DNA from 3 places in the Pseudoalteromonas sp. J2K-J979 genome. Region 3 is predicted to be linked to each of the others. Evidence: riboswitches for the same ligand, from Rfam matches in the RefSeq annotation. Region 3 holds a riboswitch; each other region holds the start of a gene.

Region 1 (5,356 bases), on a different replicon from region 3:
AAAAAAGCACCAGCGGCGCTTTTTTATTGGAATAAATGACTTTTATGCCCAGCCATCGTGACGTCTGCGACGTGATAAAATAAGCGTAATAATGATACCAAACAATAGTCCAGTAAAAGCAATCGCCGCACCATACATTAATAATTCTTTTTTCTCTTTTTCGCTATTTTGTATTTGTTGTTGTGAATGCTGCTGATTTTGTGCCAGTGCATCGGTTAGTTTTTGTCTGAGTTGTGCATTTTGTTGCTCAAGCTGTGTATTGGCTTCTTGTAATTGCGGAACGATATCAGCATTGCTAGCAAGTAACTGCTCATTGGTCATTAGCTTATCTTTTAACGCCACAATTTCAACGCTCATACCGGGTTGCTTGGTAATAAAACGCTGATCGACCCATCCTGTGCGACCTTTGTCATCTTTAACTTGTGCATAACCTTCTTCAAGTGCCAACTGGCTCACTTTAGTTCCTGCTGTAATTGATCCTAAGATCCGAAAGTTTTTACCTGCACCTGCATGCATATACACATATAAATCATCAATAATATAAACGCTTTGGTCTGTGGGAGTGTTTTCTGCGTCTGTTTCTGCTTGCGTAGCCCATGGTGTTATGGTTAATGCGGCAATAAATAATAAATGTTTAAACATCCCAAACCTTTGATAATTAATTATGATTGTTAGCAAACAAATAGTATGAATTTCCCACTGTAATAGCAAGTTATCGAAGCAATGAGTCTCGTTTGAAGGCAATTTAAGTAAAAAATTTGCAATCTGCCATCGGGATAGTTATTTTGAACACTTCTATGAATTAATAAAAAGCTATCTAACCTCTATGGATACAGAGATAGAACTGAAATTTCTCGTTTCAGAAAAAGTGATAACCCAATTACCCGCGTTAATTACTCAGTTTTCCAAAAAAGTAACGAATTACCCCGCTCGCAATTTACTGAATGCGTACTTTGATACTCCTAGCAGAGAGCTTCGCGCATTGGATATTGGCCTACGTACACGCTGTTGTGATGATGAGTGCGAGCAAACCATCAAACTAGCAGGGCAAGTTGTTGGAGGCTTGCATCAACGGCCAGAGTATAACCTTCCATTAGAAAATAAACGCCCAGATTTACAGGCTTTTCCTGAGTCAATTTGGCCGCATGGTATGCAAGTTAAGTCGATTAACCCTAGTTTGTACCCGATTTTTAGTACTCACTTTATTCGTCGAACGTGGCTGATCGAAACAGACAATGGTTCGGAAATAGAGGTGGTGTTAGACAAAGGTGAGATTAATGCTAGTGGTCAAATAGAAGCAATTTGCGAAGTTGAAATGGAACTTAAAAAGGGTCAACGCAGTGATGTGTTTGCTCTTGCTAAACAGCTGATTAACTGTCAAGAAGTGCGGTTAGGTTTATATAGTAAAGCTGCGCGGGGATATATGCTTGCAGACAAAAAGCCCCTAAAAGCAGATAAGTACATCAATTTTGTGCCTTTGAAGTCAGATATGAATCAAGAGCAGGCGTTTAGCGCGTGTTTAAACTATGCGATAGCCTTTGTGCAAAAACACGAGCAGTGTTATTTCGAGGATGCCAAGTTTAAAACTTTAAAACGCATGATTGATGGTATCAGCTTAATTCGCCATGCATTTTGGTTGTTTGAAGGTGTTGTTGATAAGCACAGCACTGAACATTTACGTCAAGAATTAAAATGGCTGTTACACAGCTTTTCATGGGTTGAAACGGCGATTCAAATTAAGACATTCACATCAAAGAAGCATGTTTTTTATAAAAAAATAAGTAAAGCTCCGACCCTTGAGAGTATGATCACTGATTTAAGACAACAACGACCGCGAATTGCAGCCATCAAAGCAATTTTTCAATCTCCACGTTATAACAATTTGATTCTCGATTTAACGACATTTTTAGTGGATCGGAAGTGGCGACAAACGTGGTCAGCGGGCCAAGAACTAGCAGCACAAGAAAAAGTGGCCGATATTGCCGCACGGTTATTTGAAAAAGATTGGCAAGAAATGAATACGCTATTTCCTGCTAGTGATGAGTTTACTTCTCAAGATTACTTAGCGCAAAAACAGCATTTACAACGTAATTTACTCAGTGGTGCATGCTTAGGTGCACTATTTTCAAAACAAAATCGCGATGAGTTTCGCAGTCCTTGGTTTGATATCATCGAAGGAATTGATGAATTAAGTACATTAGATTATTTAAAGCAGTTATGTGATCAGCAAGAAGATGATGACTTATTACAAATTCAAACATGGCTTGGGCAAAAAACAGATAACCTAATAGCCGCAATGGAGCAAAGTCGGTTGGTTACACAAAAGCAAGCTCCTTACTGGCGTTAAATTACGTCCGAGTTTATATGAAACATCTGCTTTTTTGCGGCTTTGTTTGTTCAAAGCAACTTGATTGGTAATGTATTTTTAAAAAGAAGGGCGCTCTATCTGCACCCTTTTAGCTCTCAAATATTTAGTAGTCGCCTCTGGTTCTCTTTTCACTATTCAGTTTTTAGGAAACCAATTATGAGTTATTAAAAGGCGCAAAAATATATTCTCCACATTTGTCTCGCTTAACACCGATTAAAAAGCTTAATTTAGTGATGCCCTCAAATTAAAAAAGTTAAACCTAAAAAGTACTTAGATCTTTTTTTGTAATCCCAGACTAAAATACTAGTAAAAAAGTTTAATTTTGCACTTGCGCTAATCCTTTTGTTGTAATAAAGTTGTCTCAGAAACTAATGATTAGTTACTAACAGAGCGAATTTACTAAGAGTATATTCGTTAAGTAAATAATTCAGAGTCTATATATTGTGAGCTAGAAAAGGGCAAGTTAAAGGAAACTTTAATACGCAAAGCTACCGGCCTAAAGATTTTTATCCAAGGCAGCGGGGTTGCCGAGGCGATGAACATACTCACTCCTCCACCTATTCGTATAATTTCAATATTGAGATGGCTTCTGAATTATCAATTTTGTGGAGGTACAAAATGATTTTCTTACCAAAAGCTATTTCTCGTTATTTACCAACTTTTACATTACTTGCAGCTGCTCCTTTTACTAATGCATTTGCAACGGAGTTAACAATTTCTTGGTTTGATAACTCAGATAATGAAGTTGGATTCATAATAGACAGAAAATTAGAGTCCGACTCTATTTATCAGACCCTAGTCCAGTTACCTGATAATACATCAGCCTTTAAAGACACTGAAGTTGTTGAAGGTGAGACTTACTGCTACAGAGTTAGTGCTTACAATCAAGCTGGGCAAGCTATTTCTGATGAAATGTGCGCTGAGGCATCTTCATCAGAAGCACCAATTGATCCAACCTTGCCACCTGTAGAAGGGGGGGGGATTGCAGCCGTTTCCTATGAGCTAATCTCTAAACCTGAAGCGATCGAATTATCAGGTAAGGAATTTTATAGTTTTAAAAGTGGTTATACATATAACTCAGAATATAGTAGTGAGGCTATTGATAACGTGGCTTTTGATATAAATAGTGGCTCATTGAAACGTTATGATAAAGACTTTTTTATCTTTAAGGATCATGGGAGTGAATTAGAAAATGGCTATGCTCACATGCCGTTTCATATTGATAATTCACTAGAGTTTACACTTACAGGAAATGGAGCTTCTCAGACGGCAACACTTTATATGATGGCAGGTGTTTGGGATTCTGAAGTGACAAGTTTTAGTGTGACTGCTGGCTCAGAAACAACGAAAATAGAGATACCGAAAGGGTATCGGTGGTATTACGTGGCCGTGCAATTTGAATATAAAGAAACGGTCACAGTTAAAGTTAATCCAGATACTTCAGTTGGTGGTTATAGTAGTGTAATGTTTGCTGGAATTGTTTTAAATAACGAATCTAGTGGTGCCACTGCACCAGATTACTCATATGCTTCTCTTCAATCAGTCGATTTGTTAACTAATAAAGTGATTAGCATCGAAGGGTCTAAATACGTAACAGCTTCAGGTCATGTATTAAATGAATCCGACTCATTAGCTCAAGTTAATTCAATTAACTATGAAGGAGAAGGAAAGCTAAGAAATAGTTACTTTAGCATACAAAGTGGTGATGAAATATCAGCTCTAGAGCATTGGAGTATGGACTGGAATGTCGAGAATGAAACATCAATCCAACTTTCTAGTGAATTAAATCAAGTAAATTTTGCTAGTGTATATATTTTTGCTGGAGCCTATTCAGATAATTCAGGTTCATTCACCGTGAGTATTAATGGAGTAGATGAATTGATTGAGTTACCGAAAAACAATAGGTGGTACTATATAAAGCTCGATGTTGAATTTGAAGGAAATGCAGAGATTTTAATAAAACCAGTTGGAAATATTGAAGGTTATAGTCAAGTTGCATTTGCAGGAATTGCTTTACAGTAATGAATTTGAATAAAAAAAACCCGCTAAAAGCGGGTTTTTTTATTGCTTACTAAGGTTCGGTTTAAGCTTTTTTGTTACGACGAGCCGCGCCAAAACCAACTAAACCAAGACCTAATAAAGCGATAGTCGCTGGCTCAGGAATAGTCGAAGAAGAAAAGCTAAATTTTCCACCTTGACCTAAACCATTAAATCCTTGAGTTGAGAAGCTCCACTGACCTGAAGTTGATTCATAACCATTACCGTGGATCATACCTGAACCTTGAATAATGGCATAGTCAGCTTTCCCGTTATTATCAAAGTCAACCTCTTTATTAACTAAGATATCCAGTAGATCAAAACTAAAACCAGCCACTGTCCACAATTGAGTTGTAGGCGTAGCTACAACAAAAGGATCTATAAAGTCAACCGTTTGACCGATAGCGCTAGAGAATGAACCTGATGTTGTTGAAGCTTCAACTTGCGGATTAAAAAAGTCAATTTCAGTAATTGAGCCACCGCTAAGTTTTACAATAGCACCACCTGTGAAGTCAATTTGACCCGTAATGGCTTGCAAAGGCGTTGAAACTGGGTTTGCAAATGCAGAAGAGGCAAATAGTAAAGTTGCAGAAGCTGCGATTGTAGTAAATAAGTTTTTCATTTAATTCCCTTAAAGTACGTCTAGATTAATTTCCCCCTGTACAAGCAATACCTGTGCCAACTTTTAGTGTGTTGTTTTTTATGGGTTTTTTTATGTTATTTAATGAGGGTGTAAGTTTGTTCGACATTTTCGATACACATTTTTAATGTCGAGTTCATGATAAAGGGTAAAAAAGAACAGAATAAAAGCAGATATTTCTTACCCTATATTATTCTAGGTTTTATTTATACCTGTTTAGGATTGCGTCTTATAGCTCCAAAACCAATTAATCCAATCCCGAATAATGCGATAGTGGCGGGCTCAGGTATTGTTGATGAAGAAAAACTGAA
Region 2 (5,356 bases), on a different replicon from region 3:
GAATGCTTTCGTCAAGCATCGTAGTCAACACATCTAAAAAGGGCACATGACAACCGACCCCTCGATAAAGCTCTGGCGCTTGATTGACCACAGCCCCCATTAATAACCCACCCGCACTACCACCTGAAGCAAATACTTTATCGCAATGGCCATATCCCTGTGCGATCAGCGCACGAGTCACATCAATAAAGTCATTAAAAGTGTTTTGTTTGTGGGCTTTTTTACCTTGCTCATACCAATCACGACCGAGCATTTCAGAGCCGCGAATATGGGCAATCGCATACACAAAACCACGGTCAAGCAAACTTAATGCATTACTTGAAAAGCTCGCATCAATGGTGATGCCATACGCCCCATAGCCATATTGAAACAATGGATTCGTACCGTCTTTTTTAAAGCTATCTTTGCGATAAACTATCGAAACGGGCACGCGCGCACCATCTCTTGCTTCAATAAAGAGCCGCTCTGACTGATAGCGACTTGCATCAAAATCACCTAACACTTGCTGTTGTTTTAATACCGTTTGTTCGCCAGTTGCGAAATCAAACTCTAAGAGTGAACCAGGGGTCGTTAAACTTGAATAATATAGGCGTGCACATGTCGCGCTTGGTTCTGGGTTTTCAGCCATGCCTGCAAAATAACAAGGATCATTGAATTCAAGAGGAAAGGAAGTGCCATCTTGACGATAAACGATAAACTTTAATTGCCCCGCCTCGCGTTCGGTGACCACCATATACCGTTCGAACAACTCCACACATTCCAACATGATGTCATCGCGATGACCGATCACCTCTTGCCACAAAGACTGATCACCGATTTCAGATTGGTGCGCGGTCATTAAACGAAAGTTTTTCGCCTGCCAATTTGTCACAATGAAAAAAGTTTCGCCTAATTTATCCGCATCATACTCATGACCTTTTTCTCGAGGACATAATTGCACAAACTGGCCATTGCAATCGTTGGCATCCAACACCCAAGTATCACTGGTTTCGGTAGACTCTAAATCAAGCATGATTAATGATTCATCACGACTTTTACCCAGCCCCATAAAAAAGCTGGCATCCTGTTCTTCAAATACCAACACATCATCGGCTTGCTTAGTGCCAAGCACATGGCGATATACTTGATAGCCTAAGAGGGTTTTGAGATCTTTTTTTACATAAAACACGGTTTGATTATCGTTCGCCCACACCGCTTGCCCTTCAGTGTTTTCAAGCACGTCGTCAAGCAGCAAATCTGTGGTTAAATCTTTAAAACGAATTGTGTAAATACGACGGCTATCAGTGTCTTCAGAGTACGACATTAACTGATCATTGGGGCTAATAGAAAATTCCCCTAAGTCGTAATATTCATGTACTTGAGCCAAAACATTGGTATCGAGTAATAATTGCTTATTGCCCCCGAGGGCATCTTCTGAGCGATAATAACGAGCAAATTCGTCATCACCACTTATTTCAGAGTGATACCAAAACGCCCCATCTTTAACTGGCACCGTACTATCATCTTTAACGATTCGATCTTTAAGTTCATTGAATAACGCATCTTCCAGAACCTGGTGTTGCTTAAGTACAGAGTCACAATAGCGATTTTCGGCTTCTAAATGCTCGATAATCTGAGGGTTTTTTCGCTCATCATCCCGCATCCAATAATAATTATCGCATCGCGTATGCTGATGGTGAGACATTTCAAACGGTTTTTTTATCGCTATAGGTGCACTGATACTCGGGTTAGCCACAAACAATTTCCATACAGAAGATCAAATTGGCGCATATTTTAACGCAATCCATAAAAAAAGCCCGAGTTAATCAAGACTCGGGCTTTGGCTAAACCATCATAGAAATGGTTACTCAAGGGAAAAACATTATGAGAGAGCTATTAATTTTTACTCTAGCCGCTGCCAAGCTAACGGCCAATTTTTACCCACGCCGGGTTCATACTGTTCGTCCATGTGCCCTCCTAAGCGGCAAAATTCGGTATATGGCCATGGCCGACACATATAAATGGCATCAGTTTTACGATGATAAACACGATCGCCTGCGCGATAATCACTGCGGTATTGAGGAAAAATATAATCATACAACGAGTCCAAAATGACTTGTTGTCCTTTACACGTATCGGCATGCATAAAACGAACATCAACACTCACAATCCCGCTGGCTTGCAAAGCAAAAATACTGTTTTGACCATAACTTGGGATGATGCCAATTTCAGGGTAGTGCCGCCCCGCCTGCAACACTTTAAAATGTTTATTAATGTACTCGCAGAGTAGCTTAGGCCAAACATGAGGCTCTCCTTCACTCGCTTGAGCTACTTCATACTCAAACGACAGTTCAGGTAAATTACCTAATTGATCAAATAATGCAAAGTGAACTCTGTCACCTTTATTTAACCGATAATCCGTCACAAACGTATGAATAATATGCCAATCACCAGGTAATAAACCTGCCAATACATTAACCATACAAGCACCTTTTAAGGTTATTTTGTTTCATGCAACATGCCGCCAGCATACAAGTACACCTTCTAATCCTTTAATAACACGTGAGTTTATTTGGCGACCAAACACTAACAGTGCATGCACTGTGAAGGCACAATGAAGAACTCATTGCGGCAACCCCGCTGTCGTAGCCATGCAACAAGACATGACCGTAGATCGGAAGCTTTGCGTCCTAACCTTTCGATTAGTTTGCCAATATAAGCGCAGATCATAGCTTAAGTGCCATCAATATCAAACTAAAATACTACCGACAAAAATAAAACCACACTTTAGAACCAGCTAATGACCCCTTTCAACGCTATGAATCAACCCTATAATTGCATACAATAGACCAAAATAACAACCTATTGAGCATCCTATGCCGTTATATCCCCTGCTAATTGTGCGTATTTGCTTGTGCCTTTATTTACCCTTCGTATCAGCCGCTGACTTGCAACTCAATCGATACGGTTCGCCTTCTGCGATGCAACAGTTTGATCAATATGGTAATCAGCAGTTTAATCCTTTTTTCGATCTCGGTAGCTGGCATGGCTTTCTGCAACCCGCCACCACCAATGAATATGGTGGCTTTACAGGGCCAATGTTAATTGCTCAAGAATATGGCATCTTTATCGCCAAGCAACTCGAGCAAATTTCATTGCATCATCAAGACACCCAACGTCGTTTTGATCTAACAAACGCAAAGCACAGCATACAAACGTTGCCTGGCCAACTTATCCAGCACTACAAATGGCCAACGCTACACCTCTCCCTCACACTGCAGTTTATAAACTCGACCACTGCCTTAATTGAAACTCAGTTTACTAACCTCACTCAGTATCCACTGTCATTGAATCTGCAATGGCAAGGAACCTTACACAAGACATTTTCCAAAACACAAACGTACCAAGCACGCTATCCTGATTGGCAGATGCATTTTGACACAACACCCGACGTGCTTACGGTCAAGTTTTCTAAAATGAGCGCCCCTTGGCAAATGTTGTTTTCTGGCCAAGAGCAGTATCAAATTACCCGCTCTATCCGTTCTAAGACGCAGCTCAGCTCACAAAAAAACAGCTATCTCAGTCAGGCAGTTCTGGAGCTCCCTCCCCATCAAAGCAGCACAATTTATACTCAACAACGCTATATTCAACACCCTAATGAGACGCCCGCAGTAGCTTGGAAAAACATTACAGAATTAAACAACCAGCAACAAAAACGCTGGGCAACCTATCAGCAGCGCCTCAACCCTCAGTCTCAGATCCCCCTCGCGTTACAAACCAAAGCTGTTGCGACCTTAATGGGTAACTGGCGCAGCCCTCAAGGTGCTATTTTGCACGATATCGTCAGCCCTTCGACCACAGCCCGCTGGTTTAACGGCGCATGGGCTTGGGATTCATGGAAACATGCCTATGCCTTGGCCAAAATCGATCCTGAATTAGCTAAAAAGACCGTTATTTCAATGTTTGATTATCAAATCAGTGCACATGATCCAATTAGACCGCACGATGAAGGCATGGTAATAGATGCCATTTTTTATAATAAAGATCAGCAACGTGGTGGCAAAGGTGGCAACTGGAATGAACGCAATACTAAACCTCCATTGGCCAGCTGGGCTGTTTGGCAAATATACCAACAAACGCACGATCGAGACTTCATCACACAGATGTTTCCTAAACTGCTCGCGTACCATCAATGGTGGTATCGCAACCGCGATCATAACCAAAACGGCTTAGTTGAATATGGCGCCACCTTGCACCCACTTCAAACGAATGAACAAGGCGAATTACGCTTCACAGTCGATTACTTATCACCAATCACCAACCTTGCTTTAAGCCAGTGTGCACTGGAGTCTGCCACAGAATATTTTCGTTACCAATGTAGTGGTAACAACTTGTATAAACAAGTGCTAGAGGATGCGAATTACATAGCGTTAGATATCCCTGTTCAACATGGTGCTGGTTGGGAGTCTGGTATGGACAATGCTGCCCGGTTTGGTTTTATCAACCCAGAACAGCTCGCACGTTATGCCACAACCTTCCACCATGGCGACCTAAAAAAAGCCCGTCAAGACTGGCAAGTGCAGTTTTTACCCAACCAAAATAATCAGCAGCTTGTCGGGTACTCAATCAACCAAGAGTCAGTTGAACTCAATAGCTATTTAGCACAAGAAAAACGACTTCTCGCAAACATGGCGTCATTACTCGGCAACCCCCGCTTTGCACAGCAACTCAACACTGATGCCCGCACACTCACCGATAAAATTAACGCCTGCTTTTTTGATGCCCAAACTGGCTTTTATTACGACCGACAACTGAGCACTTTGTCATCCGACACCTTGTGTAGCGGCCAACTTCTCAGTCATCGCGGTAAAGGACCTGAAGGTTGGGCTCCTTTGTTTACTAAAGTGGCCAGCCCACAACACGCGCAACGCGTAGTTAAAAATATGCTCAATCCAAAAGAGTTTAATACTCATGTACCATTTCCAACCGCAGCCCTGAGCAACCCTGCCTATGATCCTAATATTTATTGGCGAGGCAGAGTATGGCTGGATCAAGTCTATTTTGCTTTAATCGCACTGCAAAACTATGGCTATTCGCAACAAGCTCAACAGCTATTAACACGGCTGATAAATCACGCAGAAGGGTTACTCGATTCGCAGCCGATTCGTGAAAATTACCATCCAGAAAACGGCCAAATGCAAGGTGCAACTAATTTTAGCTGGAGTGCTGCTCATCTGTTAATGCTAGCACAAGAGGTCAATTCACCCACCTTGCTGCCCGAACAAGTAAAAAATCAGTAAGCACTTACAATTAATTACAACTTTTCAATAGGGTGTCAGCGTATAATCGCGCGCTACACTCTATTAGTACATAACCA
Region 3 (5,356 bases):
AAAAATTCAACGTGTTTAGTTAAAACCCGTGAGTTTCATGCTTACCTAGGTCAATTATCAGGTAAAAATATCGTGATCTGCTCTACCGGTATCGGAGGCCCATCCACGTCAATAGCAGTCGAAGAGTTAGCCCAACTAGGGGTCAACACATTTTTACGTATCGGTACAACTGGGGCGATTCAACCGCACATCGATGAAGGTGATATTTTAATTTCAAATGCTTCAGTAAGACTCGATGGCGCGAGTCAGCATTTTGCGCCTCTTTGCTTCCCTGCCGCCTCTGATTTTTTTACCACTCAAGCACTCGTTCATGCCTGCAATACTCACAACATTGCTTTCCACATTGGAATTACGGCTTCTTCCGACACCTTTTATCCTGGTCAAGAACGTTATGATACTTTCTCAGGTTATGTGCCAAAATCATTACAAGGAAGCTTTGATGAGTGGCAAAAATTGGGCGTAATGAATTATGAGATGGAATCTGCGACCTTATTTACCATGTGCGCATCACTGGGTTTAAAAGCCGCATGTGTTGCTGGTGTATTGGTCAATCGTACTCGTCAAGAAATCCCGACTATCGATCACGTTGCGATAGAAAATAAAACCATCAAAATTGTCCTTGAAGCTGCAAAACACATAATTTCACAGTAAGCCTATAATTTAAGTCTATACTCATTAACAAGTACATTCCGCTCGGAATTGTTAATGAGTCGATGCTTTTTACATGGCCTTGTATGGATAGCCATACTTATTACCTTTATTACTTTAATTAATCTCGGTGCATCTTGGGCCGACTGCGAAGAAGTAATTTGGTTTGGCCTCTACATTTCATTTTTTATTGAAATTTGTAGCTGTATCAAAAAGCCGCTGTTTGTTTTATCTTTTTCTATCTATAGTTTTGGGTTGTTTCTTGACATTGTTGATGCATTTTTTATCGACTCCTTCCCTATAATCAATGTAATTGACACTCCCATTAAACATGTCGGCTTGATCCTAATTTGTTACTGTTTACTTCAGATAGCAAAAAGCCGTTTTAGTAAGATTGAACAATTACGCATTGAAATAGACCGCCGTATAAAACTTGAAAAAGACTTACGATTTTTTGCCTATCACGATGAATTAACAGGTTTATTTAATCGACGGGCTTTTTTCGAACATTTCGAGCAACAGCACTTTGAGCAAGCCTACCTTTATTATTTTGATTTAAACAATTTCAAAAATGCCAATGATAAATTTGGTCACCATATTGGTGATGAATTATTGGCTACATTCTCGCACACTCTCACCCATCTGTATCCAAATGACAAAGCCTATCGCTTAGGAGGCGATGAGTTTGTGTTGATTAGTCGTGAAATCATCGAAGATTTAGAGGCATTTAAACATCAGCTTGATCAGCCGTTAATCAAATATATGGTCTCCGTCAGTGTTGGTATGCAATGCCTAGAATCAGGAGATGATCCTGACCATGCATTGCATTTAGCCGATCAGCAAATGTATATAGACAAAGAAGCGAATCGAAGCCGCTATATTGTTAATATGTTTGATTTTCAACCTTAGACTTGATGATATAAAGCAACAAGATAGAGCGGAATAGTAAACCCAAAACTATCTAACACGGCTTTTGCAACACCCGTTTGATTTTCTTGACCTTTTATTTGAGCTAGGTAAACAGCCTTAACGGTTGTTTGGTCAAATTCATGCCCTGCTAAAACCAGCTGGCTAATTGCGCTTTGCAATGGCGATAAGCTTGGACTATATGCGGCATTTTCTGCATAACGGCCATAAAACTTACTGCCATCGTGGCAAACAATCATACAACTGGCATAATTACCGGTGTACGGGACATAACTGTACTCGGCATGTTTAACCAATTGAGAAACTTTAAAGCTAGTGTCTACTAACTTTAAGCTTGCTGGTTGGTGTGACATCAGAGCACTGTGATTCTCTAATTCTTTAGGGCCAAAAGGCATAGGTAAAAATGCACTAAATGGGTGATGCTCGCCATTCAGACTAATAATCAATGACTCTGCATCGGCCAATTCATTGATAAATTGTCGGCAATAGCCACACGGCGCATCGGTGATGGCCAATTTTGAAATACGGTTTGCACCACTTAACCAAGCATTATTTATCGCTGCCTGTTCCGCATGAACGACAAGACTAAGCGCCTGGGAAGGAAATTCAAGATTTGCACCAAAGTAAAAATCTGCATACCCATCTTGATTCGGTTCACCCGCGGCGATTGCGCCAACATTGAACTGAGAAATAGCGGCGCGAGAAAAACTCGCTGCAATAGGAAGAAGTGCTGCCATTAATTCATCGGAATTAGTATTGAGCTGAACGACCCATTGCGCGATTTCGGCGGCTTTAAGCACACCATTATTGGCCTTCACTTGTGAGAATAGCTCTGTCAATTGCTGTTCAGAAAGAAGCGACTCTGCCAGTATTTGTTCTTTACACATATTATTGTTGTCATTTTTAAAATGGCCAGACAGTTTATGTGATTTTAACTGGTATTTAAACCAATTATGCCGCTTTTTCTAACCAATTTTTCGCTTGTTTAAAACATTCGAAATTTTCAGCATTTAATGAAAATCGTTTCGCATTTTGTAGTAATAAATCATGTAAATAGCCATCAAAGCCGACCACACGAGCAACATAAAACCCGGCCAGTTTATCTTTGATAGCTAACACTACATCAATCACTTCTACTGCAGCATAGCGATGGCGCAGTTCGGTCACATCAATCAATAATTTACTGCATTGGCGCTCTTGTGCATAACGAGTGATGACAGTGTAATTTCGAATGACATCGGTTGACGTAGCTGTGCCGGTTAATTTAACCAAAACAAGATTTAAGGATTCATCGTAACTAATACTGGTGATGATATCTGACATAATTTGCTTAAAACCTCTAAAACGAAAACAAAGGTGGATGGCAAATTCAAAGAAGAGAAAGTAACAATGTTGCTCGGTAGCCCAGCTATCTTAGGTTTCCCCTTAGATCTGAAGCTTTGCGTGAGTATTTTTTCAAATACCTTGCCTTTGACTTGCAAGGTCATAATACAGGCAAACATTTTAGAGTCAATACTCAAATTCACTGCCTATTATTCAGTATCGACTCTTTAAGACTGCGGCTGATGCACAACAATCTATCGTTTTCCAAAAAAATCAATATCTAAACGACTACTTCGCCTCTATCACCTCATTCATGTTGAGCTGAAATAAAGTTCATCGATATCGAATTAACACAATGGCGAATATTTTTATTCGTTAATGCTTCACCTTCAAAAACATGGCCTAAATGGCCCTCACAGTTAGCACAGACAATCTCGATTCGCCGACCATCCGCATCAGGTACACGTTTCACCGCTCCAATAATTTCATCATCAAAACTTGGCCAGCCACAATGTGAAATGAATTTATGCTCTGATTTGTATAACGGCGCATCGCAACGTTTGCAAATATAAAGTCCTGGCGCCATTAAATCAGTGTATTGACCAGTAAACGGACGCTCCGTCCCTTTTTGTTCAATCACATACTGCTCTTGCGGTGTTAGTTGTTTAAATTGACTCATGGTTGCCCTTCTGTTTCGAAGCTGCCTGCATATTAGGCAGCTCTGACTATTTAACGTGATTCACTTTTAACCCGTATTACGCATACCTGCAGCAATGCCAGCCATCGTAATCATTAACGCCTGATTGAGAGCACTATCATCTGTATGTGGTTCGGCTCTCGATCGGCGAAGGAGTTCCACTTGCAGCACATTCAGTGGATCTGTGTAAGGGTTTCTGAGCTCTATCGATTGTTGCACCCACGGCTGTGCAGCCAATAAAGTGCGGTTATCACAATATCCTTTTACCCAGTCAATTGCTTGAGTTAATTCAGTACGTAGCCTCTGGCCTAACTCACTCAACTGTGGACTGACAAGATGTTGATCATAATGTTCACTTAACCAAGGATCGGCTTTACAAAACACCATTTCAAGCATTTCGATTCGCGTACGAAAAAAAGGCCAGTCTCGGTTCATTTTTTCTAACGTCTCTTTACCAAAGCGACTCTCTGCGGCTTCTAATCCGCTCAGAGCGCCAAGCCAAGCAGGCAACATGAGTCGATTTTGACTCCACGCAAATATCCAAGGGATTGCACGCAAGCTTTCGACTCCACCATCAACTTTACGTTTTGCGGGCCTTGAGCCAAGTGGCAATTGCGCTAATTCTTGCTCCGGGGTCGCACTTCGAAAATAAGGTACAAACGACGGTTCTTCATTCACAATGCTGCGATAATGCGCGCAAGAGCGCTCACTGATCAGTGCCATCACCTCTTGCCAAATCGGTTCAGGTTTTGGAGGAGGCAGTAAGTTATTTTCAAGCACCGCACCGGCATATAATAGTAAGCTTTGCTCTGCAACTTGTGGTAACCCAAACTTAAAACGGATCATTTCACCTTGTTCAGTCACCCGCAGACCTGACTTTAACGAACCTGGAGGTTGCGAACGCAAAGCTTGTGCCGCCGGTGCGCCACCGCGACCGACAGTACCACCGCGACCATGAAATAAAATTAACTCGATATCATGCTTTTCTGTAAATTTAACCATTTTATCCATGGCTTCATATTGTGCCCAGCCTGCAGCCATCATGCCCGCATCTTTAGCTGAATCAGAATAACCTATCATCACATATTGCTGATTATTCACTTGTTGCAGATACCAAGGGTGATTAAATAGCTGCTCGATGACGTTTGGTCCAGCATTCAAATCATCAAGGGTTTCAAATAATGGGGCGACTGGTAACACATAAGGACACCCTGATTCCTTGAGCAATAAATGAACTGCTAATACATCTGATACAGTTCTTGCCATCGAAATAATGTAAATACCAAAGCGTTGACGATCCGTATTAGCGATAACCTTACACGTATCCAATACTTCTTGCACTGGGGCGCTGGGCTGCCAATTTTTAGGAATTAATGGCCGCTTTGATTGTAATTCACTCAATAAAAACTGTTGCTTTTGAACTTCGGTCCAAGCGTTATAATCGCCCAAATCTAAAAAGGTCGTGAGTTCGGCTAGAACATCACTGTGGCGTTCTGAATCTTGTCGAATGTCTAATTTACTCAGGTATAATCCAAAACAATGAATCCGGCGCAGCACATCAAGCAACAGACCATCTGCAATTTGGCCCATTTTGCAGCCATGCAAGGAGCGATAGCATAACTCAATCGGCGTTTGCAGTTGCTCGATATCGGTAATTAAATCTCGCGCATCGCTCTGATGTCCCTTTACTTTAGCGGTTAAATGATGCTCAGTTTCACGTAATTGATCTCTGAGCTTGCCTAATATATGTCGATAGGGTTC

Evidence for each region. A riboswitch is a leader RNA that binds a small molecule or an ion and turns the genes downstream of it on or off. The one in region 3 is predicted to bind cyclic di-GMP.
Region 1: another riboswitch for cyclic di-GMP. It lies ahead of AC3KVK_RS13185 (hypothetical protein); the one in region 3 lies ahead of AC3KVK_RS17475 (hypothetical protein).
Region 2: another riboswitch for cyclic di-GMP. It lies ahead of AC3KVK_RS15940 (chitin-binding protein); the one in region 3 lies ahead of AC3KVK_RS17475 (hypothetical protein).

What each region holds. Positions count from the first base shown of each region.
Region 1 covers NZ_CM200281.1:2,879,123-2,884,478, reverse strand. Annotated here, with positions in the region: gene AC3KVK_RS13195 (TIGR04211 family SH3 domain-containing protein) at 43-642, opposite strand; gene AC3KVK_RS13190 (CYTH and CHAD domain-containing protein) at 827-2,347, shown strand; cyclic di-GMP riboswitch class I at 2,816-2,900, shown strand; gene AC3KVK_RS13185 (hypothetical protein) at 2,987-4,390, shown strand; gene AC3KVK_RS13180 (PEP-CTERM sorting domain-containing protein) at 4,452-5,027, opposite strand; gene AC3KVK_RS13175 (PEP-CTERM sorting domain-containing protein) at 5,252-5,356, opposite strand, start outside.
Region 2 covers NZ_CM200281.1:3,483,912-3,489,267, forward strand. Annotated here, with positions in the region: gene AC3KVK_RS15935 (S9 family peptidase) at 1-1,684, opposite strand, end outside; gene AC3KVK_RS15940 (chitin-binding protein) at 1,883-2,461, opposite strand; cyclic di-GMP riboswitch class I at 2,607-2,701, opposite strand; gene ygjK (alpha-glucosidase) at 2,856-5,279, shown strand.
Region 3 covers NZ_CM200282.1:217,200-222,555, forward strand. Annotated here, with positions in the region: gene udp (uridine phosphorylase) at 1-651, shown strand, start outside; gene AC3KVK_RS17465 (GGDEF domain-containing protein) at 706-1,557, shown strand; gene cdd (cytidine deaminase) at 1,554-2,462, opposite strand; gene AC3KVK_RS17475 (hypothetical protein) at 2,527-2,898, opposite strand; cyclic di-GMP riboswitch class I at 2,971-3,054, opposite strand; partial or broken gene AC3KVK_RS17480 (methionine-R-sulfoxide reductase) at 3,221-3,577, opposite strand; gene ppc (phosphoenolpyruvate carboxylase) at 3,644-5,356, opposite strand, start outside.